One region of the Acidovorax sp. GW835-FHT14B10 genome, then DNA from elsewhere that is predicted to be linked to it. Evidence: predicted binding sites of a transcription regulator. Region 1 holds the regulator's gene; each other region holds the start of a gene.

Region 1 (5,711 bases):
ACGCCGGCCAGCCCCCCGCCGGGAGCGCGCCCAGTTTTGCGCTGCAGCGCAGGCTGGCGCCCCATGCATTGCGCGCGGATGGCCGGCAGGTGCCACTGGCCTCGCTGCGTGGCGGTCCGGTGCATGCCGTGGCGGCAGTTGCCCGGCCCGAAGAATTCTTTGCCATGCTGCGGGCGCAAGGCCTGCAGGTGGCAGGCGCCGAAGCCCTGCCAGATCACTATGATTTCAATCGCTGGAAGCGTTTTTCCGATAAACGCTTGGCACTGATGTGCACTGAAAAAGACGCGGTCAAGCTCTGGCCTTTGCATCCCGATGCGCTGGCGGTGCCACTGGAGGTTTGGATCGATCCCGCCTTCATGGCCGCCCTCGATGCCCGGCTTTCGGCGTGGCGGACCGCACCGCTATCATCCCCCTCTGCCTGATTTCCGGAAAACGCCGCCATGGATCCCAAACTGCTTGAATTGCTGGTCTGCCCTGTCACCAAAGGTCCGTTGACCTATGACCGCGAGCGCCAGGAACTGGTGTCGCGCAGCGCCCGCCTGGCATACCCTGTGCGCGACGGCATTCCCGTGCTGCTGGAAAACGAGGCGCGCACCCTGACCGACGAGGAACTGGAGGCGTGAGCCCCGCCACGGCCACCGGCTTCACGGTGCTGATTCCGGCACGCATGGCATCGAGCCGCCTGCCCGACAAGCCCCTGGCCGACATCGCCGGCCTGCCCATGGTGGTGCATGTGGCCCGCCGTGCCGCCCAGAGCGCCGCGGCCCGCGTGGTGGTGGCGGCCGATGACCCGCGCATCCTGCAAGCCTGCCAGGCCCACGGGGTGCAGGCCCTGCTCACGCGCACCGACCACGCCAGCGGCAGCGACCGGCTGGCAGAAGCCTGCACCCAGCTCGGGCTGGACGGCGATGCCGTGGTGGTCAACGTGCAGGGCGACGAGCCCCTGATGGACCCCGCGCTCATCGACGCCGTGGCGGCCCTGCTGCCCGCCCGCCCCGAAGCCAGCATGGGCACGGCAGCCCACGCCATCCACACCCTGGCCGACTACGAGAACCCCAGTGTCGTCAAGGTCGTGCTGGACGCGCGGGGCCTGGCCCACTATTTCAGCCGGGCACCGATTCCGCACGCCCGCGACCACGCGGGCCAGTCCTGGTGGCAAGGCGCCGCAGCCCAGGCTGCACCGGGCGTGGCGGCCCTGAACGGGTTCGCACCGCTGCGCCATATCGGCATCTACAGCTATCGCGCCGGCTTTTTGCGGCAGTTTCCTGGCCTGGCCCAGGCGCCCACCGAGGCGGTGGAAGCGCTGGAACAGTTGCGCGTCTTGTGGCATGGCCACCGCATTGCCGTGCACATCGCGGCGCAGGCTCCCGGCCCGGGCGTGGACACGCCCGCCGACCTGGATCGGGTGCGCGCGCTGCTGGCCTGAAACCCCGCGCGCCGCCACTGATTGGGGACGCGCCAGTAAGCCAGGGCAAGGCATGCACATGCTATCCTTGCCCGCAAAGAAAGCACTGCGTCTTGGGCCTTCGTTGCGCCTGCTGCCAGCCGTGCCCGCTGATTTCTAACCTTCGAGGATTTCCATGAGACTGATTTTGTTGGGCGCCCCCGGTGCCGGAAAGGGCACGCAAGCCACGTTCATCTGCCAGAAATACGGCATCCCGCAAATCTCCACCGGCGACATGCTGCGCGCAGCCGTCAAGGCTGGCACGCCGCTGGGCCTGCAGGCCAAGGCCGTGATGGATTCGGGCGCCCTGGTCAGCGACGACATCATCATCGGCCTCGTCAAGGAACGCATCACCCAACCCGACTGCGCCCAGGGCTTTCTGTTCGACGGTTTTCCCCGCACCATTCCACAGGCCGACGCCATGAAGGCGGCTGGCGTCAGGCTCGACTACGTGCTCGAAATCGACGTGCCGTTCGACGCCATCATCGAGCGCATGAGCGGTCGCCGTTCGCACCCCGCCAGTGGCCGCACCTACCACGTCAAGTTCAATCCACCCAAGGTGGCAGGCAAGGACGACCTGACCGGTGAAGACCTGATCCAGCGCGAAGACGACAAGGAAGAAACCGTCAAGAAACGCCTGCAGGTCTACAGCGACCAGACCCGCCCGCTGGTGGACTACTACAGCCACTGGGCCCAGGCCGAACCCGGCGCCGCCCCCAAATACCGCGCCATCAGCGGCACAGGCAGCGTCGAAGAAATCACGGCACGCGCAATGCAGGCCCTGGCGAGCTGAATCTCCGCTCGATCCGCACCGGCTGTGCGTCCGGTGCGGCACTGCGATAAGCGGTCACCACAGCAGGTCCAGCATCAGCGAGATGCGTGCCTTCACCGGAGACAGGCCCCGGGAATCGGGTAGCGCATCGCCAGGCCTGGGCAGCACCTGGCCTTCCGGGCAGCGCGTGGAACGCACTACTTTCACACCCGCCGCCTGCGCGCGCAGCAGCGCTGATTCCAGCACATGGTGAAGCGTGCCGTTGCCCGTGGCGGCCACCACGATGCCCTGCACGCCATCGCGCAACAGCGCATCCACCAGCGCACCCGTTGCGCCAGCGTAGCCCATCACCACCTCGACGCGCGGCCATTGCACGCAATTGACTATCTTTTCAAGAGCAACTTGTGCTTGCACTGATCGCGCCAACGGCCAATCCTGCACCAAACGCACCGCCCCCTCCTCCACCCAGCCCAGCGGGCCGGCCTCGCCCGAACTGAATGCATCTACCCGGTAGGGATGCACCTTCTGCACACGCTGCGCGCCATGCACCACGCCGGCCGCCACCACCATGACGCCCCGGGCCCCCGCAGTCGCCGCCACCGCGACGGCATCGAGCAGGTTCTGCGGTCCGTCAGGCGTCAAGGCCGTGGCGGGCCGCATCGCGCAGGTCAACACCACCGGCTTGCGGGCATCCAGCACCGAGTGCAAGAACCAGGCGGTCTCTTCCAGCGTATCCGTGCCGTGGGTGATGACCACGCCGCGCACCTCGGGATCGGCGAGCGCGCTGGCGCAACGCTCTGCCAGCGTCTGCCACACGCTGAACTCCATGTCCTTGCTGTCCAGCTGTGCAAGCTGCTCGGCCAACAACCCCCCGCAGGCCGCTGCCTGCAAGCCGGGCACCGCATGCAGCAACTGCTCAACACCCACCTGCGCGGCGGTGTAGCCAATGTTGTCGCCCCGGGTAGCAGATGTGCCAGCAATGGTTCCACCGGTTCCCAGCACCACAATTTTTTGCGTGTTCACTTGCATCCTTTGAAAAACTGGTGAAAAATACAGTTACTGGATTAATAAACAGTTATCCCCACCAACGTGGCACGCACTGGAAACACCATGCTCGACAACCCCAAGCTCACGGCCCGCCAGCAACAAATCCTGGACCTAATCCAGGTGGCCATCTCCCGCACCGGCGCTCCGCCCACCAGGGCAGAAATCGCCACAGAGCTGGGCTTCAAGTCCGCCAACGCCGCAGAAGAGCACCTGCAGGCCCTTGCCCGCAAGGGTGTCATCGAACTGGTCAGCGGCACGTCCCGCGGCATCCGCTTGCGTGGTGACACAGTGCGCTCCATCAATGCGGCGCGCGGCACCCAGTTCAGCCTGCCTATCCCGGGATTGTCGCAGCTGGTCTTGCCCCTGATTGGCCGCGTAGCGGCAGGCTCGCCCATTCTCGCGCAGGAGCATGTGGACCAGACCTACAGCGTGGAAAACAGCCTCTTCCAGCACAAGCCCGATTACCTGCTCAAGGTGCGCGGCATGTCCATGCGCGACGCCGGCATCATGGACGGCGATCTGCTAGCCGTGCAATCCACCCGGGAAGCCCGCAACGGCCAGATCGTGGTGGCCAGGCTGGGTGACGATGTCACCGTCAAACGCCTGCGTCGCACGGCCAGCACCATTGAGCTGCTGCCCGAAAACCCCGATTACCCCGTGATTGTGGTTCAGCCAGGCGAGGTTTTCGCGATTGAAGGCCTGGCCGTGGGCTTGATCCGCAACACCATGCTCATGTAATTCCCCATCCTCTGCTGCGCGCCTCAGGTGGCGGGCGTTTGGCAAGCCCCTGGCGGGTTTTCCAGCCCTGAGAGCGCGCACCCCCTGCAATCCTGCCTGTGCTCAACCCCTGATACATGGAGTTTTCACATGGGACTTGCCTTGTTCGCACTCTCTGCACTATCTCAACCGATTCACACCCTCGCGCAATGGCTGCATCCCAGGCGCTGCACGCCTGCGCACAGCCCTGCGCACGCGGCGCGCACACCCGGCGTGCGCCACGAAGGTCTTTCGTCCTGCGCGGTGGCCAGCATCGTCCCAGAGGTGGCAGGTTCGGCGTCAGGCAGCACGGGCTGTCAGCCCGCTGCTCGCATGCACAGTGCGTCTTGCGCCACCACCGGACCGGGCGCCGCAAGCCGTCGAGGCACCCGACGCCCGGTGCGCGTTCTGCATCCGGCATCCCGCTCGGAGGTCGGGCGCATGGTCATCTCGGGCCGCATGGCCGATGTCTGCGCCGAGCTGGAGCGCATGGCCGCTTGCGAAACATGCCACTGAGGCCCACATCCCCAGCTCTGGCGCAACGGGTGCCACAAAGCGTTGCATTCTGTTCGAGAGCCTAGGGGCGGCAAGACCTCCGACCAGCCCCCGCCAAGGCACAATGGCGGGATGAATATTGTGATTCTGGATGACTATCAGGATGCGGTGCGCAAACTCCATTGCGCAAGCCGGCTCGATCCCTACTCAGCAAAGGTCTACACCAACACGGTGAAAGGTCAGGGGCAACTGGCGGTGCGCCTGAAGGATGCAGACATCATCGTGCTGGTGCGTGAACGCACCCAGATCACGCGCCAGCTGGTCGAAAAACTGCCTCGACTGAAACTGATTGCCCAAACCGGCAAGATCGGCAGCCATATCGATGTGACTGCGTGCACCGAGCGCGGCATCGCCGTGGCCGAAGGTGTGGGTTCACCTGTGGCGCCGGCTGAACTTACCTGGGCGCTGGTGATGGCAGCCATGCGGCGCTTGCCCCAGTACATCGCCAATCTCAAACATGGCGCCTGGCAGCAGTCCGGCCTCAAAACGGCCTCGATGCCCCCCAACTTCTGCATCGGCAGCGTACTGCGAGGAAAAACACTGGGCATCTGGGGCTATGGCCGTATAGGACAACTGGTGGCCGGCTACGGCCGGGCATTTGGCATGAACGTACGCGTGTGGGGTCGTGAGGCCTCCCGCGCCCAGGCCCTGTCCGATGGATACCAGGCGGCCACCAACCGGGAAGAGTTCTTCTCGCAGTGCGATGTGCTCTCTCTGCACCTGCGACTCAATGATGAAACCCGCAGCATCATTTCGCTGGAAGACCTGTCGTGCATGAAGCCCACCGCACTGCTGGTCAATACCTCGCGCGCTGAATTGATTGAACCTGACGCCCTGATTGCAGCGCTGAACCGAGGACGCCCCGGTTTGGCGGCCGTTGATGTGTTTGAGAGCGAACCCATCCTGCAAGGCCATGCCCTGCTGCGCCTGGAAAACTGTATCTGCACACCCCACATCGGTTACGTCGAGCAGGACAGCTACGAGTTGTATTTCGGTGCTGCCTTCGACAACGTGGTGAACTACATCAAGGGTACACCCACGAATATCGTGAACCCGGGCGCACTGCAGGTCCGGCGCTGAGTATTGGCGCAGCCGCCCGCTCCCGTCGTTGTGGATTGGGCAGGCATCTATAAAAAA
Region 2 (5,711 bases), on a different contig from region 1:
GGGTGTGGCGGTCGAGGTGCCGTTTGCCCCGGGCCGGGTGGATGCCCGCCAGGACCAGACCGATGTCGAGTCTTTCGCCCTGATGGAGCCGGTGGCTGACGGTTTCCGCAACTACCGCCGCGTTGCCAGCAGCACCGCCACGGAAGAACTGCTGCTCGACAAGGCCCAGCAGCTCACGCTCACGGCGCCCGAGCTGACGGTGCTCATTGGCGGCCTGCGCGTGCTGGGCGCCAACCACGATGACAGCCAGCATGGCGTGTTCACCGACAAGGTGGGCGTGCTCAGCAATGACTTCTTCGTCAACCTGCTGGACATGGGCACCGTCTGGAAGGCGTCGGACAGCAGCGCAGAGGTGTTCGAGGGCCGGGACCGCAAGAGCGGCGCGGTGAAATACACCGCCACCCGCAACGATCTGGTGTTTGGCTCCAACTCGGTGTTGCGTGCCCTGGCCGAGGTGTATGCCAGTGCGGACGCGCACGACAAGTTCGTTCGGGACTTCGTTGCAGCCTGGACCAAGGTGATGAACCTGGACCGTTTTGACATGGCTGCAGCGGCTATCAAGGCCTGAGCATCTTGATAACGCCACCTGCCTGGCCCGTTGTGGGGCAGGCAGGTGGCGTTTTCCTTTCTGAAGTACTTGGGCGGCTAACATGGCGGCTCTGTTCCTCAAGCACCCACGGAGAGTCCGCATGGCACAACCCCCATCCACCAAGGACTTCGACCAAGGCCTGGCCACGCGCAAGCAGGTCATGGGCGAGGACTTCGTGGCCCAGGCCTTTGGCAATGCCACGGCGTTCACCCAGCCCATCCAGGAGTTCATCACCCGCAATGCCTGGGGCGATGTGTGGCAGCGCCCGGGGCTGGACATGAAAACGCGCAGCCTGATCACGGTGGCATTTCTCACGGCACTGGGCCGACAGCATGAGCTCAAGGGCCATGTGCGCGGTGCGCTCAACAATGGCGCCACGGCCCAGGAGATTCAGGAGGTGCTGCTGCACGCCAGCATCTACTGCGGCCTGCCGGCAGCAGTGGAGGCTTTTCGCACGGCGTCCGAAGTGGTGGACGCTTCTGGAAAGGGCTAACGGTGCGCTCTTCCGCTTGGACTGCTTCCTGTCGTTGGTAGAACTGGCATGCACCAAGCCAGCGCCACCGTGGAACTGGCTTTGCCAGGCCAGTGGTGGCGTCCCCCTCAGGGGGAAGGCGCGAAGCGACTCAGGGGGAGCCTATGCTCCCGCCACCAGCTTGTGCACCAGATCGGCCGCGGTGGAGGCGTTGTACTTGCGCATCAGGCGGGCGCGGTAGATTTCCACGGTGCGGTGGCTGATCTCTAGGGTCTTGCCGATTTCCTTGGAGGTCAGGCCTTCCAGCAGCTTGGCGGCCACTTCGCGTTCGCGCCCCGTGAGTTCGGCCTTGACGGTGCGCTGCGAGCTGAGATCTTCAAAGCTCCAGATGCCCGATTCGTGGGGGGCTTCGCGGTTGAGGGCGCGGCCCGACACATGGCACCAGAACACTTCGCCGTTGGCCCGCTTCATGATGCGGCTGTCGGCATAGTGGCCCTTGGCGTTCAAAATGGGCTCCATGTGCGCCCCCAGGCGTTCGTACTCGTCGGTGCTGGGGTAGAGCACCTCGAACGATTGCCCGATCAGCACTTCGCGCGAGGCGCCAAACATTTCACAGACAAGCCGGTTGCAGTCCACCATGGTGCGGTTGCGCGAGAGCACCAGACCCACGGGGGCAAATTCGAAAGCCAGTCTGTAATCAACGTCCATAGTGCAAATCTTTACGGGGTACTACTTATCTATCTACGTAGTATCGTAACGCATCAAAACTATCAAGGAGATCGTGGTGAAAAAGTTATTTCCTTCCGCAGCCAAGGCCCTTGAAGGCGTGGTGGCCGATGGTCAGTTGCTGGCCGTGGGCGGCTTCGGCCTGTGCGGTATTCCCGAGGCACTCATTGATGCGCTGCGCGATTCGGGGGCGAAGAACCTCACCGTGATCTCCAACAACGCGGGCGTGGACGGTTTTGGCCTGGGCAAGCTGCTCGAAACGCACCAGATCAAGAAGATGATCTCGTCCTATGTGGGCGAGAACAAGGAGTTCGAGCGCCAGTTCCTGGCGGGTGAACTGGAGCTGGAATTCACGCCCCAGGGCACGCTGGCCGAGAAGCTGCGTGCGGGCGGCGCGGGCATCCCGGCCTTCTTTACCAAGACCGGCGTAGGCACCGTCGTGGCCGAGGGCAAGGAGCTGCGCGAGTTCGATGGCGAAACCTATGTGATGGAGCGCTCGCTGGTGCCCGAGGTGTCGCTGGTCAAGGCCTGGCGCGCCGACCAGTCGGGTAACCTGCAGTTTCGCCTGACGGCACGCAACTTCAACCCGGCCGCCGCCATGGCCGGCAAGATCTGCATCGTGGAGGTGGAAGAGGTGGTGGAGACGGGCGCGATCGACCCCGACCAGATTCACCTGCCCGGCATCTATGTGCACCGCATCGTGCTCAACGCCCACCCTGAAAAGCGCATCGAGAAAAGAACCATCACCGAAACGAAATAACCTTGCGGGACAGGCCGCAGCCGCGAAGCGGCAAGCCCTGTCCTCAATCGATTAGAAAGGCTTGAACATGTCCTGGACCCAAGACCAGATGGCCGCCCGTGCGGCCCAAGAACTTGAAGACGGTTTCTATGTGAACCTGGGCATCGGCATTCCCACGCTGGTGGCCAACTTCACCGGCGACAAGGAAGTGTGGCTGCAGTCCGAGAACGGCATGCTGGGCATCGGCGCCTTCCCCACCGAGGACAAGGTGGATGCCGACCTCATCAACGCCGGCAAGCAGACCGTCACCACCATCGCGGGCTCGTCGATCTTCAGCAGCGACCAGTCGTTCGCCATGATCCGGGGCGGCAAGATCAACCTGTCCATCCTGGGCGCCATGCAGGTCAGCGAGCAGGGCGACCTGGCCAACTGGATGATCCCCGGCAAGATGGTCAAGGGCATGGGCGGCGCCATGGACCTGGTGGCCGGCGTCAAGCGCGTGATCGTGCTCATGGAGCATGTGGCGCGCAAGAAGGATGGCACCGAGGACATGAAGATCCTGCCCAAGTGCACGCTGCCCCTAACGGGCGTTGGCGTGGTCGACCGCATCATCACCGACCTGGCCGTGATGGACGTGACGCCTCTGGGCCTCAAGGTGGTCGAGCTGGCGCCGGGCGTCACGTTCGATGCCCTCCAGGCCAAGACGGGTGCCACGCTGCTGCGCTGAAGGCACTGCTTGATTTGCCACAGCACGGGCCCGCGCAAGCGGGCCTTTTGCTGGCGGATGCCTTGGCGCCGTGGGAGCCGTTCAAGGCAGGCTTGCCCGCCTCCACCAGGCAGGAGCCCGGCCGCGCGCTCGCCTTTGCCGACACTCGGCTGCAGGCATGGCAAAAGGCGTTGATCGAGGCCGGCTCCCACCCTGGACAGCAGGGCGACCTGCTCCAACCGTGGCAAGGCGAGGCCGTGGGTCTGGCCGCAGTGGCCTGGTGGCGTGAAGCGCTGTGGCCGATGGGATGATGCAGATGTTGTAGCGGCCCCAAAGCGTCCCTTTTCTTCTGTCTGGGCGGTTTGCGGTGGAAGATAGAAATACTGTGTATATTCACAGTATTTCTATCTTCTGAGCCCTTGCCACCACCATGATTGCGCCACGCCCCACTTTGCGGGTTGCGTTCGATTTTCCGTCCGCCATGCCCGGTGTCTGGCATGCAGACGCATTGGGCGAGGGCTCGCAGCCCGCGCAGCCCACCGGATACGCGCTGCTGGATGCGCAACTGCCGGGCGGTGGCTGGCCCGTGGGGGCGCTGAGCGAAGTATTGCAACCCATGGTGGGCCTGCACGAATGGCAACTGGTGCTGCCCGCGCTGGCACAGGCGACTGCCCGGCGCGTGGGGGCCGTGGTCGTGGTGGCTCCACCGTGCGAGCCCTTTGGCCCGGCGCTCAGGGCGCAGGGGTTGCAGGCGCAGCGCTTGTGCGTGGTGCGGCCCGACAACGCCAGGGCGGCGCTCTGGGCGGCCGAGCAGGCGCTGCGGTGCCGCGATGTGCTGGCCGTCATGGCCTGGCTGCCGCAGGCACAAGCAGCGGCCTTGCGCAGGCTGCAACTGGCGGCCGCGCAACAACAGCAGTTGCTGTGGGTGTTTCGCCCGGTCAGTGCCGCCCAGCAGGCGTCGCCGGCCTTGCTGCGGCTGCAGGTGCAGGGGCTGGCCCTGCCGGGGGATGCCGTCCTATCGCCTGGCATGCAGGTGCGCATCCTCAAGCGCCGGGGGCCGCCTCTGGTGCAGGGGCTGGATCTGCCGGGCTGTCACCCCCGTCTGGCCCAGGCGCTGGCGGCGCAGGCCGCGCAGCGGCGCGCTGCGCAGGGGGTGGCCGGTGCAACAGCGGCGCGTCACAGTGCGGCGCAAGCGTTGACTATGCGCCCGGCGCTGGCGCCGTTGATGGCTGTGCCAGAGAGGAGGGGCCATGCACTGGATCGCACTGCCGTTGCCATGGAGCGATGAGTCTGCGGCACCTCCGGGCGCCGCGGTGCCAGCCGCGGCGTCGGGCTGGTGGGCTTTGCGCTTTACGCCGCGCGTGGCGCTGGTGGATGGCGAAGCGGTGCTGCTGGAGGTGTCCACCACCGAGCGGCTCTGGGGTGGGCGCGATGCCTTGCGGGCGCAGGTGCTGCAGGCCTGGGCCGACGCATCCGGCGGGCCGCCTGCGCACAAGGCCACCCGGGAAGTGCGGGTGCAAACGCCTGGCACACAGACGGCGTGGGGCTGCGGGCCGACAGCCCTGGTGGCGCAGGCCTGGTTGCGCATGGCGCAGGCAGGTCGTGTGCCGCCAGGGCAGGGCGTGGCGCCGGGTGTGGACGGCTTGCCCTTGCACACGCTGACCGCCCTGCGCCCGCATGGGGCCAGCCTGGAGCGCATGGGTTGTCGTACCTGGGGGGCGTTGCGGTCGCTGCCGCGTGCCGGGGTGGCCAGGCGTTTTGGTGCCCAGGTGTTGCGGGTGCTGGACCAGGCCCTGGGCGATGCCCCCGAAGCCCATGCCTGGCTGGAGCTGCCCGAGCAGTTTGTGCTGACCGCCGAGCTGCCCGCACTGGCCGATTCGGCCGATGCGCTGCTCTGGAGTGCCAGCCGCTGCCTCACGGCCCTGCAGGGCTGGCTGCAGGCGCGGCAGCAGGGCGCGCTGGCGCTGGAGCTGGCCTGGCGCCACGACCTGCGGCGCATCGATGGCGTGGCCATTGCCCCCACGCAGGCCTTGTCGGTGCGCACCGCCCAGGCCACGCAGGACATGGCGCACCTGCGGCGCCTGCTGTCGGAAAACCTGGCGCGCACGGCCCTGGCGGCACCGGTCAACCAGATCACGCTGCGCCTGCTGGAGGCCGCCCCATTGCCGCATCGCAGCGCGAGCCTGCTGCCGCCCGGTGATCTTGTGGGCGGTGGCTGCGGCGACCCGGCTTCAGCGCCGGGCGAGGCCTTGCACCAGTTGCTGGAGCGCCTGTCGGCCCGCCTGGGGGCCAGCCAGGTGGTGTCCCCCGTGCTGCAGGCCGACCACCGGCCCGAGCACATGCAGCAATGGCGCCCGGCGACCGAGGCGCTGAACCATGACCGCGCCCACCCCGGCACCCCTGCCGCCGACACGCAAACCCCTGACGCCACCCTGTGGCCCACCTGGCTGCTGCGCCCACCCCGGCGGCTGGCGGTGCA
Region 3 (5,711 bases), on a different contig from region 1:
CACCGGGCGATCTCGTCCAGGTCCTGCTGCTGCAGGCCTCGGTGCGGAGCCACCAGCACCAGGCAATCGTCGAGCTCGGGGCCCGCGATCTGCTCGATGGGCAGCGCATAGGTGCCCTTGTCGGAGGCACGGCGCAGGCGCGTGATGAACTCGCAGAGGTTGCCGTAGCCCTGCAGGTTGCGCGCCAGCACGACCAGCGTGAAGGGAGCCTTCGCGGCCACTTCGAACTGCGCGCCCACGAGCAGCTTCAGGCCGACCTCCTTGGCTGCGACGTGTGCCCGCACGATGCCTGCCATGGAGCACTCGTCGGTGATGGCCAGCGCGGCGTACCCGAGCGCGTGCGCGCGCTTGACCAGTTCCTCTGCCTGGCTGGCGCCGCGCAGGAAGGAGAAGTTGGACAAGCACCAAAGCTCGGCGTACTGGGTGAGTTTCATGGCGGCGCCCTACTCTCACGCGAACACGCCCTGGAGGTACCAGGCTGATTTGTCGCTGCCCAGGCGTGCCTGGAAGATCCAGAGCACGCCGGCATGCTGGCTGAGGGCCACCCAGTAGTCGCGAACGACGATCTGCGCCGCGGGCCGGCCGGCCGCGTCGGGAATGCGATGCCACCAGCCGCCTTCGACACGATGTGGGCCAGACAGAAGCACCAGGGGGCCTTGGTACATCGGGCGGTCCCCGCGGCTGGCCAGCTTCAGCGGCGTTGGCAAGGCGAACGTCGGCTGCGGAAGCTGAGACGTGTGCGCCGGCTGGCGCGGCAGCGGCTGCTGCGCGGGCTGCCAGTGCACCATCCACTCCATCCGGTGGTCGGCGGCCGCCACGGGCCGCAGCACCCGCTCGGGTCCAAGCCGCGCGGCGACGCGCTCCAGGACCAACGCCAGCGACTCGCTGGACTGGGCCGGATCCGGCAGGAGGGCTGCACTCTTCTCCTCCATCGCGTGGACCTCGTCGGCCACGAGCTCAAGGTCGCCCACGGGCGCCTTCAGTTGCACCTTGGCTAGGTTCTCGGCGAGCAGCCGGCTCAGGTGCTCGATGTTGCGCGTGACCTCGGCCGTGCGGATCGTGATCTCGCCGCCGTCGCCGGCCGTCTTGGAGCGCATCACGTCGTGGCACCAGCGCAGGGTGAAGGCGGCGATCCCGCCGCGCCTGGCAGCCAGCCACCCGCAAAGCTGCAGCAGCAGGCGCCTCGCGCCGAAAAGCAGCGCCGGCGCGACTTCCACGCGGGAGAGCAGCTCGAGCCGCTGCGCGAACCGGTCCGGGAGGGGCACCCAGGCGTGGCTTTCCGGGCGGGTGCCGTAGGCCTGGTCCAGGGCCAGCAGGAGGGCGGCGTCGAACCGCCGAGCGATCCCGCCGCGCGGCAGCGCCCGGACGTCGGCGAGCGTGCGGCAGCCAAGCCGCGACAGGGTAGCCTCATGCACGCGGGCCGCGCGGACTGTCTGGAAAGGCAATACGTCCAGCACCTGCTGGAGCGGGCCGGAGAAGCCGTTGGTCAGACCGGCGCGCGCGAGCGCGAGCGCCGCCAGGCTGGTGGGGGCCCAGCTCGGGGGCGACAGGCCCAGCTCAGCGCACTCTGCCTTGAGCCGCTCGACCAGCCGGCGCTTGCCGCCGAACAGGCGCGTGCTGGCCTCCAGCTCCACGGCGACCGCCGACGCCTCCAGGATCGCGACACGGGGGGTGTATTGGAGAGCCCAAGTCGCAATGCCGTTGAGGTCATCAGTGGACGGCGAGCTGCTTGGCGGGTCGACTGCGGGGAGCAGCGCTGCCCACAGCATCGACTGCCTCCGGGGTTTGAAACATGCGGCTGGGGGTGCTCAGGCGCGGCGTGAGGACCGCAGCGAGCCCGCCGGGCACCGACGGCAGCTGCAGCGGAGCGGCATGGACCGGCCCGCGGCGCTTGAAGACCTCGACCTGCAACTCCCAGTCCAGTCCATAGGTGGCGTGCACACGCAGCGGCGCCGCCGAGGATTCGTGGCGGGTGGCCTCCGGCCGGCACAGGAAGATGGGCGCGTCGCAGGCGAGCGAGCAAACCTGCAGGCGGCGGATCTGCTCCTGCCTGGCCTGCGGCAGCCAGGCGACCACCGCGCCCACGGAGTTCGACTTGATCAGCTGCTCGGTGACCCACAGCCGCTCGGCCGGCGTGTTCGCCTGGATCCACACCAGCTTGCGCTGGTCCAGCCCGGCATGCACCAGGCCCGGAAGGTGTGGCGATTTCGGGGGGGCAACCAGGATCACCTCTCCGCCGCGAGCGACAAGTGCGGCCAAGCCGCCGCAAAGCAGGCGCCATTCCACCACGGCCGGTTGCGGCGTCAGGATCTCGGTGAGCGAGCGAAGCGGCCAGCCGCCACCGGGCAGCTCGCGATCCAGCGTGTCCCAGCCCGTGGTGATCGTGTCGGTGACATTGGAGCCCAGCTCGCTTCCGCGCCACACTCCCTGGGGAATCTCACCTTCGATGACCTGCGGCCGCCCGCGCCGTACCGGCTCGGCCGCGGCGTCGGGGTCTTCCGACCAGTGAGGTACTGCAATGGCGGGCATGGCTCGAATACTGGTGTTTCATACAGTATCCCACATTCCGGCCAGCCAGGGGACAGTTTTCCCGGTCGGGCTGCCTCAGGAGCCCGGCAGCCGGCAGGGTTCTTGGGCGTTCGTCCGAGCCGCTGTGGTGCTACGCCGCCTTCAGCCAGCGGTGCTCGTAGTACGGCCGAGCACGGTCTTCCAGGATTGCGTCCAGCGAGGCCAAGTCGGACGCGACCGGGCTCAGCCAAGCCCGCAGGTTCTCCGGTTTGATGGGCACGGGGCATCGGTCGTGGCCGGCAGCCGACACCTCCGGGGGCGGCTCGTCGGTGATGGCGGCGAAGGACAGGAGGTCAGGTTGGCCCGCGCCCGTCCACCGCGACCAGAGGCAGGCCACCAGCATGTCCTGTTGCGGCCGTGGCTTGAACTCCAGCACCACGTTCGAGGGCGCTTCCCCGTCGGCGAGCTCGCGGCCTTCGGCGCGGTGCCGGTTAACGTTCTCAAAGAACGAGTTCATCACGACGATGCCGTGAGAGTAGCCGTACAGGCCCTTCCAGAACCCTTTGAGGTTGTCACGGCGCGCGTTGTAGGTGCCCGGGTACTTCGTGTCATAGAAGGCAGGCTTACCGGCGGGTCGGCACTGGTAGCGCATCGGTTTCACCACCAGCTGGCCGTTTTCCATCACCAGCACCGGCGCGTACCACTGCGGGAAGATCCGCGCGTCTCGCTCCTGCGGCTCGGTGCGCTTCAGGTCCGCGATACGCTCGAGCGCCCGATCGACCTTGTCGGTGGCGATCCGCTTGCTCTCAGCGGCCGCCTTGGTGGTCTTTTCCGCGAGTTTGCGTTCAGCGTCGGCAAGACGCCGGCGCTGTTTGAAAAGCTCCTGCTCCAGCTGGGCCTGCTGCCGAGTGTTGAATTTCCGGATGAGGGCACGGATCTCCTGCACGTCATCGTCGTCGGAGCTCGTGAAGGCATCGCACATGGCCTTCGGCACTTTGACCTTCGGGTCAACGGGAAGTGTCCAGACGAACTTCACGAATTCTTTGATGTCCAGGATCGCTCCGTACGCCTTCACGTACTTTCGGTAGTCGGCCCAAATCTGAGCGGAGTAGCACATGGAGGAACCCTCATGGAAATCAGGAGATTAACGATACAGGAAAGCGCCCTCCTCTACTCGAACAGCGTTACCGCTCTGGGATCCCGCGCGCAACTGGCTGCATACTTTCAATTGGCCATTGGTGCGCCCAGGCCTGGGCCAAGTAAGCTATATCGTTGTCTCAACTGGATGTTTCAGAGAGGATCGGTGGGCATGCAAAAAGAGATTTGGCGAAGCAGGAGTCCTGTTCCGATGGCCCCCTCTATAACTGCTAAAACTAGCCGGGGGGTTCGATGGGTATTGGCCGCTGCATGTGGGTTCGGTGTGCTGTCAATTCTTGCGATCTGCGCAGCGAGCAGCATGGGTTTCCTGCGCCTAAGCCCTTCCCATGTGGTTGGCCTGGCCGTAATCATCGGGTTGATGGTGTTGGCCGGGTTGATGTTGGTGCTCGAGGCGGTCAGTTCGAGCTACGGACGCGACGAGCTTCACTACGACGAAGGACTTTCGACTATAACGGTGCCGCCAGCGCCGCTTGGCTCTCAGAAGCCGCGCCGCCGGGACCACCTCACGCTCATCAAATAGGCCTGTGCTCATGCCGACCATTCAGTTCCAGGAAGCCGCGCCTGTGCTCTGGTTCGTTCTGATTCATGCGGCGCATAGGGGGACAGAACGAGAACGACTGATCCACAACTCGGGACTGCCGCGAATGCTGAACGTCACGGGGCGCTGGTCCTCGCATCCGACCCGGGAAGTTCCTGTGCTTGTCTGGCGTGATCGCGCGGCTGCCCAGGAGGCTGAAGCGCAGTGCCGAGTGCGTCGGGGGAATGGGGTCGTCGTCAGTAGCTTTGGGAGCTCTGGGATAGAACTCGGGAGGGAACTGACTCTGTTCACGCCCACCCATCTCGCCGCGCTTGCGGGGTATCTGCCCTACGCCGCAACCGCGGCGGTGAAGGCGGAGGCTGCGCGCGTGAAGGCGCTTGCGAGCGCTGCATTCCTTGTCGCGCGGGCTGCGGGCAACGAGCAGTTGGCGCAGCGCGCCCGCGAACTGTCTCCGAAGGCTGGCGCCGGCGCGGCCGATTACCTCACGGGAAAGGCGGGAGGTGCGGTGGCGCAGGCCATCGTATCGGGCATGGTCGCAGCAGACGCTATCGTGACGCGCGAGCACGTGGCCGCCGCCGTAGAGATCGCCGAGGTTGTGGTTGCGGAGCGGCTAAGGGCGGCCGGTTTCGGCCGACCCGGCTACTAAGGGGCTGCCGGACGCACCGGTGCTGTGTCCGCCCATCGTGCGAGGCGCCCTTCCCAACGTTTGGGCCGGCATCTTACCAACACAGTTTTGTGACAGCCAAAAGAAAAAAGCCCCGGCAGCTGAGTGCTGTCGGGGCTTTGAGGTTCTGGTTCGGTCAGGCGATGGCCGGGACCTTCACCTTGCGCGCCGGCTTCTGGACGGTGACCTTGGCCTGCATCCAGGGGTGATCTCGGTTTCGGTGCAAATCGTAGCGGTTTGAATCCAGGGTAAACCCTTGGTTTTTTGCGACTTCATGGTCAGTGTTTCGCGGACGCCAGTCCCCTGTCATGATCCTTGCGCCCGCGCCGCCCGGCGCTGACGGAGAAACGCAGTGTCGAGTTTCCACCTGAGCTTTGTTGCGGCGGTCGAGCAGGCGGGCACGGCAAATCAATGCGGCGTTTGCGGCGAGGTAACGAACGGGCGAGTGCTTCGCTGCCAGCAGGCAGGGTTTACCCTAGATTCAAACCGCTACGATTTGCACCGAAACCGAGATCACCCCCTGGTGCTCGACGTGCGGATGCCCGGCCTGAGCGGACTCGAGCTTCAGCGCGAACTCGCCGACGCGGGCCATCGGATCCCCATCATTTTCATCACCGGCCACGGTGACATCCCGATGACCGTTCGCGCGATGAAAGCCGGGGCGGTCGAATTCCTGCCGAAGCCCTTTCGCGATCAGGACCTGCTCGACGCCATCGCGCAGTCGCTCGAGCGAGACGAGGCGGCCCGGCAACAGCGCACAGAGCTGGCCGATATCCAGGCCAGATACGACACGCTAACAGCGCGCGAGCGGGAGGTGATCGTCCTGATCGTCCGCGGCATGCT
Region 4 (5,711 bases), on a different contig from region 1:
GCTTCTTGGTCCGGGCTGCCGCCCTGCACCACGCGGCGCACCACATCTCCCGCAAAACCGCGCGCGGCCAGAAAGCGCATCTGCCGCGCCCGCTCCTGCGCATCGGTGGCCACGCGGCCAAAGCGCTGGCGCCAGACGGCCTGGGCGCGCTCCTGTTCGGTGGCGCGCAGGCGTTCGGCCGTGGCGCGCACCAGATCATCGTCGAGCCCCTTGCCGCGCAGTTCCTGTACCAGGCGCTGCGTGCCCAGCCGCGCGGCGCGGCGGTGCACCAGCGATTCGGCCACGCGCGTGGCGTTGATGAAATCCTTGGCCTGCAACTCGTCGAGTACGGCGTTCAGGTCATCGCCCTCTTGCACATGGCGCGCCAGCTTGGTCGCCAGCTCGGCGCGCGAATGCTCGCGCTGGGCCAGCAGCCGCAGTGCGCGGCCCTTGAGGGAAAGGGTGCCAAAGCCCATGGTGGTGATGCTCTGCTATGGATGGCTGCTGGCGCTTATCGGACAAGCGCCAGCGGCCTGATTCACATCTAACAAGGGTGCAGCAGGCGCCCGCTGCTTGCCTTGCTTACTTGTCTTCCTTCTCACCCTTGGCGGGCTTGCCGGCGGGTGCGGCTTGCAGGGCGGCAGGCAGCAGGGCGATGCCCAGGCTCTCGCGCACCTTGTTCTCGATCTCGCGGGCCAGGTCGGGGTTCTCGCGCAGGAACTCGCGGGCGTTGTCGCGGCCCTGGCCGATCTTTTCGCCGTTGTAGGCATACCAGGCGCCGGCTTTCTCGACGATCTTGGCGTTCACGCCCATGTCGATGATCTCGCCTTCGCGGCTGATGCCTTCGCCGAACAGGATGTCGAACTCGGCCGTCTTGAAGGGCGGGCTCACCTTGTTCTTGACCACCTTCACCTTGGTTTCGTTGCCGATGGCGTCGTCGCCCTTCTTGATGGTGCCGGTGCGGCGGATATCCAGGCGCACCGAAGCGTAGAACTTGAGCGCATTGCCGCCGGTGGTGGTTTCGGGCGAGCCGAACATCACGCCGATCTTCATGCGGATCTGGTTGATGAAGATGACCATGCAGTTGGTCTTCTTGATGGTGGAGGTCAGCTTGCGCAGCGCCTGGCTCATCAGGCGGGCCTGCAGGCCGGGCAGGCTGTCGCCCATTTCGCCTTCGATTTCGGCCTTGGGGGTGAGGGCGGCGACCGAGTCCACCACGATCAGGTCCACGGCGCCCGAGCGCACCAGGCTGTCCACGATTTCGAGCGCCTGCTCGCCGGTGTCGGGCTGGCTGATCAGCAGGTCGGACAGCTGCACACCCAGCTTCTGGGCGTATTGCACATCGAGGGCGTGCTCGGCGTCGACGAAGGCGCAGGTGCCGCCCTGCTTTTGCATCTCGGCAATGACCTGCAGCGTGAGCGTGGTCTTGCCCGATGATTCCGGGCCGTAGATCTCGACCACGCGGCCGCGCGGCAGGCCGCCCACGCCCAGGGCAATGTCCAGGCCCAGAGAGCCGGTGGAGACCACCTGGATGTCCTCGATCACCTCGCCCTCGCCCAGGCGCATGATGGTGCCCTTGCCAAATTGCTTCTCGATCTGGGCGAGCGCGGCGGCCAGGGCCTTGGCCTTTTCGGTGTTCACGGGCAATGCGGGATTGGTGCCTTTGACTGCGACGTCCATGGGAAACTCCTTGAAAAACAACAGGTTGGATGCGTGCATCGCTCTGCGGTTAATCACAGGCTGGATGCTTGAACAGTAGTTTATGTGAGCAATGCGGTCGGCATAAAGCAATTTTTAGTCAGTTTGCCTGACAATGTGGCATGGCTGATTTTTCACCCGTCACGCCCCCCGCGACGCTGGACGACCGTTGGCGGCAAACCCACCTGGGCCGCCTCATGGGCAGCGCGCTGCGCCGCTTTGATGCCCGGGTGCTGCAACTCATGGCGCGCAACGTGGAGGTGCCCCTGGCCCTGTCGAACCTGGCCGCCCGCGACCAGGTAGGGGCCGCGCACATCCACCTCACGCGCCACCTGGCGCTGGGGGGTGACCGCCTGACCGACCTGGCCCAGCGCGCAGGCATGACCAAGCAGTCGATGGCGCAGCTGGTGGACCAGTGTGAAGCCTGGGGATTGGTGAGCCGCGAGAGTGACCCGCACGACGCGCGGGCACGCCGGGTGTGCTTTACGCCCACCGGGCTGACCTGGCTGCAGGGGTTTCGCGATGCAGTGACGCAGGCTGAAGCCGAATTTCGCGCCGAGGTGGGCGATGACGTGGCCACCGTGGTGTGCCTGGGTTTGGAGGCTTACGCGCAATAGGACACCCATCGCAATGTCGAAGCTGGTCCTGTCGCAGTGAGCACAAGGCTGTAGGCGGCCCACAAGGTGGTCGAGGCGGGGTTGGTGCTAACGGAAACAGGCACATTCGCGTTCAGCGTGGCCAGTGCGGCACTGCCCCCGGAGGACAACGCAGACACCGTCAGGTCTGCGTCCGAGCCCATCAGCAAGTGCCTGGACGCCGAAAAACTCACGCGGTACGTGCGGCCTGCCACCGGGTCGATCGTCTGCTCGATGCCCCCGGGGCTGTCGCCTTTGAGGTCAATCACATGGGTGCCGTCCACCGCCAGGGGCCCAGGACACCCGACCCCAAACGCTGGTCCGCTACAGCCGCTGGGGGTGGTGAAACCATCGCGCCAACAACCTTCTCAAAAACCAAAATGCGCCCTGCAACAGCTGTGCAGTGCGCATGGGATGAACGGACAGCGAGGGCCCCTTTCAAAGAAGCCCCCGGTCAAGCCACTCTGTGGCCCCCGGTCATGTTCAGTGGGTGTTGCGCTGAGCTTGTTGGGCCGCAAGGCGGCTCACATCGCCACCGAGGCGGCGCACTTCGGCCACAAACTCGGGGCCGCTGCGCAGGCGGCGGTACTCGGCCAGGCGGGCTTCGTAGGCGGGATCGGCGTCGGGGGTGCGGTCGCCTGAGTTGGCTTGGCCCAGGCCAGCGCGGTTCCACAGATTCAGGTCGGCTTGCACTTCAGCGCGGCTCAGTCCGGGGCCTTGGGCGACGGGCTCATCGCCACCCCATTGTTCGTTGATCGGTGTGGCGGCAGAAGCAGCACCGGCAAAGGCGGCAGCAGCCACAGTGGCGATGGCGATCAGGGTCTTGGCGGTAGTCTTGGCGTTGGTCATGGCAGTTCTTCCTTTGGAGTGATTCCTGCAGTGCGTGATTGCGTTCTGCATGGGAAGAAGTTTCCGTTTTTGGCGCCTTGGCGTATGTGCGTAAACGCACAGGTTTTGCGAGGTCGCCGCCCCGCCCAGGCCGCTGTGCTCACCCCCCCGAAGCCGGCCCCCACAGCTGCGACGGCCGCTTCACATGCAGCACCTGCAACGGCTGCGAGCGCCCGCGCACCTGCACCTCTTCAGGTGTGCCCAAGGCGTCTGCCACACCGGCCAGGCGGGCAGCCTCTTGCGACAGCACCAGCCGCGCACCCACCACTTTGGAGTGGTCTTGCAGGCGGCTGGCGGTGTTCACCACCTCGCCCACGGCGCTGAAGGTGGTCGTGTCTGCGTAGCCCACTTGCCCGAGCGCCACACGGCCTGCGTGCAGGCCCATGCCAAAGTCCAGCGACTGGCCAAACTGGGTGCGAAAGGTCTCGCTCCAGGCGTCCATGCGCTGCTCGATCAACGCAGCGGCCTGCACGGCCTGGCGACAGGCGGTGGGCAAATCGGTCTCCAGCCCAAAGATGGCCATCACGCTGTCGCCAATGAACTGGTTGGCCATGCCGCCACTGTCTTGCACGGCCGCGCCCACGCGGGCGAAGTACTGGTCCAGCATCCAGGCCAGGTCAAACGGCCACTGCCGCTCGGCCATGCCCGACCAGCGGCGCAGGTCCACAAACAAGATGGCCACCTGCAGTTCTTGCCCCAGGCGCCCCGGCAGCGCGGCCTGACCGGGCTGGAACAGCGGCGTGACCCGCACATCGCCCGCAGGCCGCAGCTGGCAAGCCAGGCGCACGCCCGCAGGGGCCTGTACGCGGGCCAGCGTAATGCGCTCATCGCGGCCAGGCTCGGGCACATGGGCAGCAGGCCCATCCACCCGCACGCGGCAGGTAGAGCAGCGCGCCCGCCCGCCGCACAGCGCCAGGTGGGCAATGCCGTGGCTGCGGCTGGCCTCCAGCACCGTAAAGCCGCGCGGCACCTGCACGGCCCGGTCGGGGTAGTGCAGGGTGATGGGCCCGCCCCCACGGCAGCGGCGCAAGGTGCGCCACGCCCAGCGCAATGCCAATAGGGCGGCCACGGCGGCCACCCAGCCCCAGCGCAAGGCATCCTCCAACCCAGCCGACACAGCCACCGCCTGCGCGGTGCGGCCCGAGGGCGGCGGGGGCAGCGCACTCACCTCCCACGCAATCTCGCGCGCCATCGACAACAAGCCCAGCGCCGCCAGCACGGGCAGCAGCACGGCCCCCGTGAGCAACACCGGCTGCCAACGCCGCCACCCCGGCCGACCCCGCATTGCCATGTGCAGTCCCAGGCAGCCATGCCACCACGCAGTGATGAGCAACAGCGACTGCACCGCCAGGTTTTCGGGCCGGGCCAGGCCGTTCACCATGCGCCCGTAGGGGAGCGATGCGCCCATGGATTCAAACGCCCAGCGCGTGGCCACAAAGTGCCCGGCCAGCAGCAGCGGCAGGCACAGGCCCAGTGCCAGCCGCACACCCTCCACCCACGGCATGCGTAGGCTGCGCCGCTGCCACAGGGCCACGCCTGCCAGCGCCAGGTGCGTGAGCAGCGCGCCATACAGCAGCACCGTGCCAGGCACCGAATGCCACCCGCTGCTGATCCCATCCAGCAGCGCATCGGCCACCTGCAGCGACACCAGCCCCGTGGCGTGGTTGCCCAGGTGCAGGGCCACGTAGCACCACAGCACCAGGCCACTGCCCCAGCGCACTTGGCGAAGGGCAGGCAGGCGCGAGCGGATCAGGGCAAAGGACATGGAAGGGAGGCGATGGAGAAAATCAAAATACAGGACACCAAGATGCAATGAGGGGGCGAGCCCCCACCAGGAAGGGACACACAGACAGCACCACCGACGACACGACCGCCACCGCAGAAGGTCAGCACAGTGCTGGATTTTGAAGCTTGTGAGCATAATCCGCCCACTTCCCAGAATCCCGACGGCGACTGCCTGGGAGGCTGCGCCCATCCCTTTGGTTCCATGAACGCACCGCAATCCCCCCGCTCCACCCTGGCCCTGCGCCGCATAGCCCTTTTTGAAGGCCTGGGCGAGGCCTGCCTGGACCGCATTGCCGCCGAGTGCGACTGGCGCACGATAGAGGCCCGCACGCCCCTGTTCACCCGCGCATCGCCGGGCGGCGAGGTGTACTTTTTGTGCGCCGGGCGCGTGCGCATCACCACCTACGCAGCCAGCGGGCGCGAGGTCACGTTTCGGGACTGCGAGGCGGGCGAGCATTTTGGCGACCTGTCGGCCATCGACGGGCAGCCCCGCTCGGCCGACGTGGAGGCACTGGAACCCAGCGTGCTGGCCAGCCTGTCGGGCCCCGCCTTCATTGCGATGCTGGAGCGCGAGCCCATCGTCGCCATGCGCATGATGAGGAACCTCACAACCCTGGTGCGGCGCCTGACCGAGCGCGTGATTGACCTGAGCACCCTGGGCGTGCAAACCCGCCTGCACGCCGAGCTGCTGCGCCTGGCCCGTGCGGGCGGGGGGCAAGGCGACAA

What was found. Region 1 encodes LexA, which represses DNA repair genes until DNA is damaged. Its sites were predicted from a motif close to ACTGTATNNNNATACAGT; they were not measured.
Region 2: a site for LexA is predicted at 3,615-3,632, ahead of imuA (translesion DNA synthesis-associated protein ImuA). Genes of this name have one in related genera too.
Region 3: a site for LexA is predicted at 2,539-2,556, ahead of imuA (translesion DNA synthesis-associated protein ImuA). Genes of this name have one in related genera too.
Region 4: a site for LexA is predicted at 1,719-1,736, ahead of recA (recombinase RecA). Genes of this name have one in related genera too.

The regions. Positions count from the first base shown of each region.
Region 1 is NZ_JBXAGC010000034.1:28,372-34,082, forward strand. Features, by position in the region: gene lpxK (tetraacyldisaccharide 4'-kinase) at 1-422, shown strand, start outside; gene AC1Q5S_RS19620 (Trm112 family protein) at 441-623, shown strand; gene kdsB (3-deoxy-manno-octulosonate cytidylyltransferase) at 620-1,426, shown strand; gene adk (adenylate kinase) at 1,581-2,237, shown strand; gene AC1Q5S_RS19635 (asparaginase) at 2,292-3,245, opposite strand; gene lexA (transcriptional repressor LexA) at 3,327-4,001, shown strand; gene AC1Q5S_RS19645 (D-2-hydroxyacid dehydrogenase family protein) at 4,647-5,654, shown strand.
Region 2 is NZ_JBXAGC010000033.1:9,498-15,208, reverse strand. Features, by position in the region: gene katG (catalase/peroxidase HPI) at 1-568, shown strand, start outside; gene AC1Q5S_RS19330 (carboxymuconolactone decarboxylase family protein) at 690-1,082, shown strand; gene AC1Q5S_RS19325 (PAS and helix-turn-helix domain-containing protein) at 1,224-1,769, opposite strand; gene AC1Q5S_RS19320 (CoA transferase subunit A) at 1,846-2,547, shown strand; gene AC1Q5S_RS19315 (3-oxoacid CoA-transferase subunit B) at 2,615-3,253, shown strand; gene AC1Q5S_RS19310 (hypothetical protein) at 3,346-3,543, shown strand; gene imuA (translesion DNA synthesis-associated protein ImuA) at 3,663-4,520, shown strand; gene AC1Q5S_RS19300 (Y-family DNA polymerase) at 4,483-5,711, shown strand, end outside.
Region 3 is NZ_JBXAGC010000010.1:124,582-130,292, forward strand. Features, by position in the region: gene AC1Q5S_RS10020 (error-prone DNA polymerase) at 1-434, opposite strand, end outside; gene AC1Q5S_RS10025 (Y-family DNA polymerase) at 450-1,769, opposite strand; gene imuA (translesion DNA synthesis-associated protein ImuA) at 1,711-2,529, opposite strand; gene AC1Q5S_RS10035 (SOS response-associated peptidase family protein) at 2,660-3,625, opposite strand; gene AC1Q5S_RS10040 (hypothetical protein) at 3,965-4,186, shown strand; gene AC1Q5S_RS10045 (hypothetical protein) at 4,197-4,850, shown strand; gene AC1Q5S_RS10050 (response regulator transcription factor) at 5,221-5,711, shown strand, end outside.
Region 4 is NZ_JBXAGC010000003.1:17,381-23,091, reverse strand. Features, by position in the region: gene recX (recombination regulator RecX) at 1-455, opposite strand, end outside; gene recA (recombinase RecA) at 562-1,659, opposite strand; gene AC1Q5S_RS03475 (MarR family winged helix-turn-helix transcriptional regulator) at 1,800-2,294, shown strand; gene AC1Q5S_RS03470 (hypothetical protein) at 2,282-2,581, opposite strand; gene AC1Q5S_RS03465 (DUF4148 domain-containing protein) at 2,796-3,161, opposite strand; gene AC1Q5S_RS03460 (adenylate/guanylate cyclase domain-containing protein) at 3,301-4,965, opposite strand; gene AC1Q5S_RS03455 (Crp/Fnr family transcriptional regulator) at 5,188-5,711, shown strand, end outside.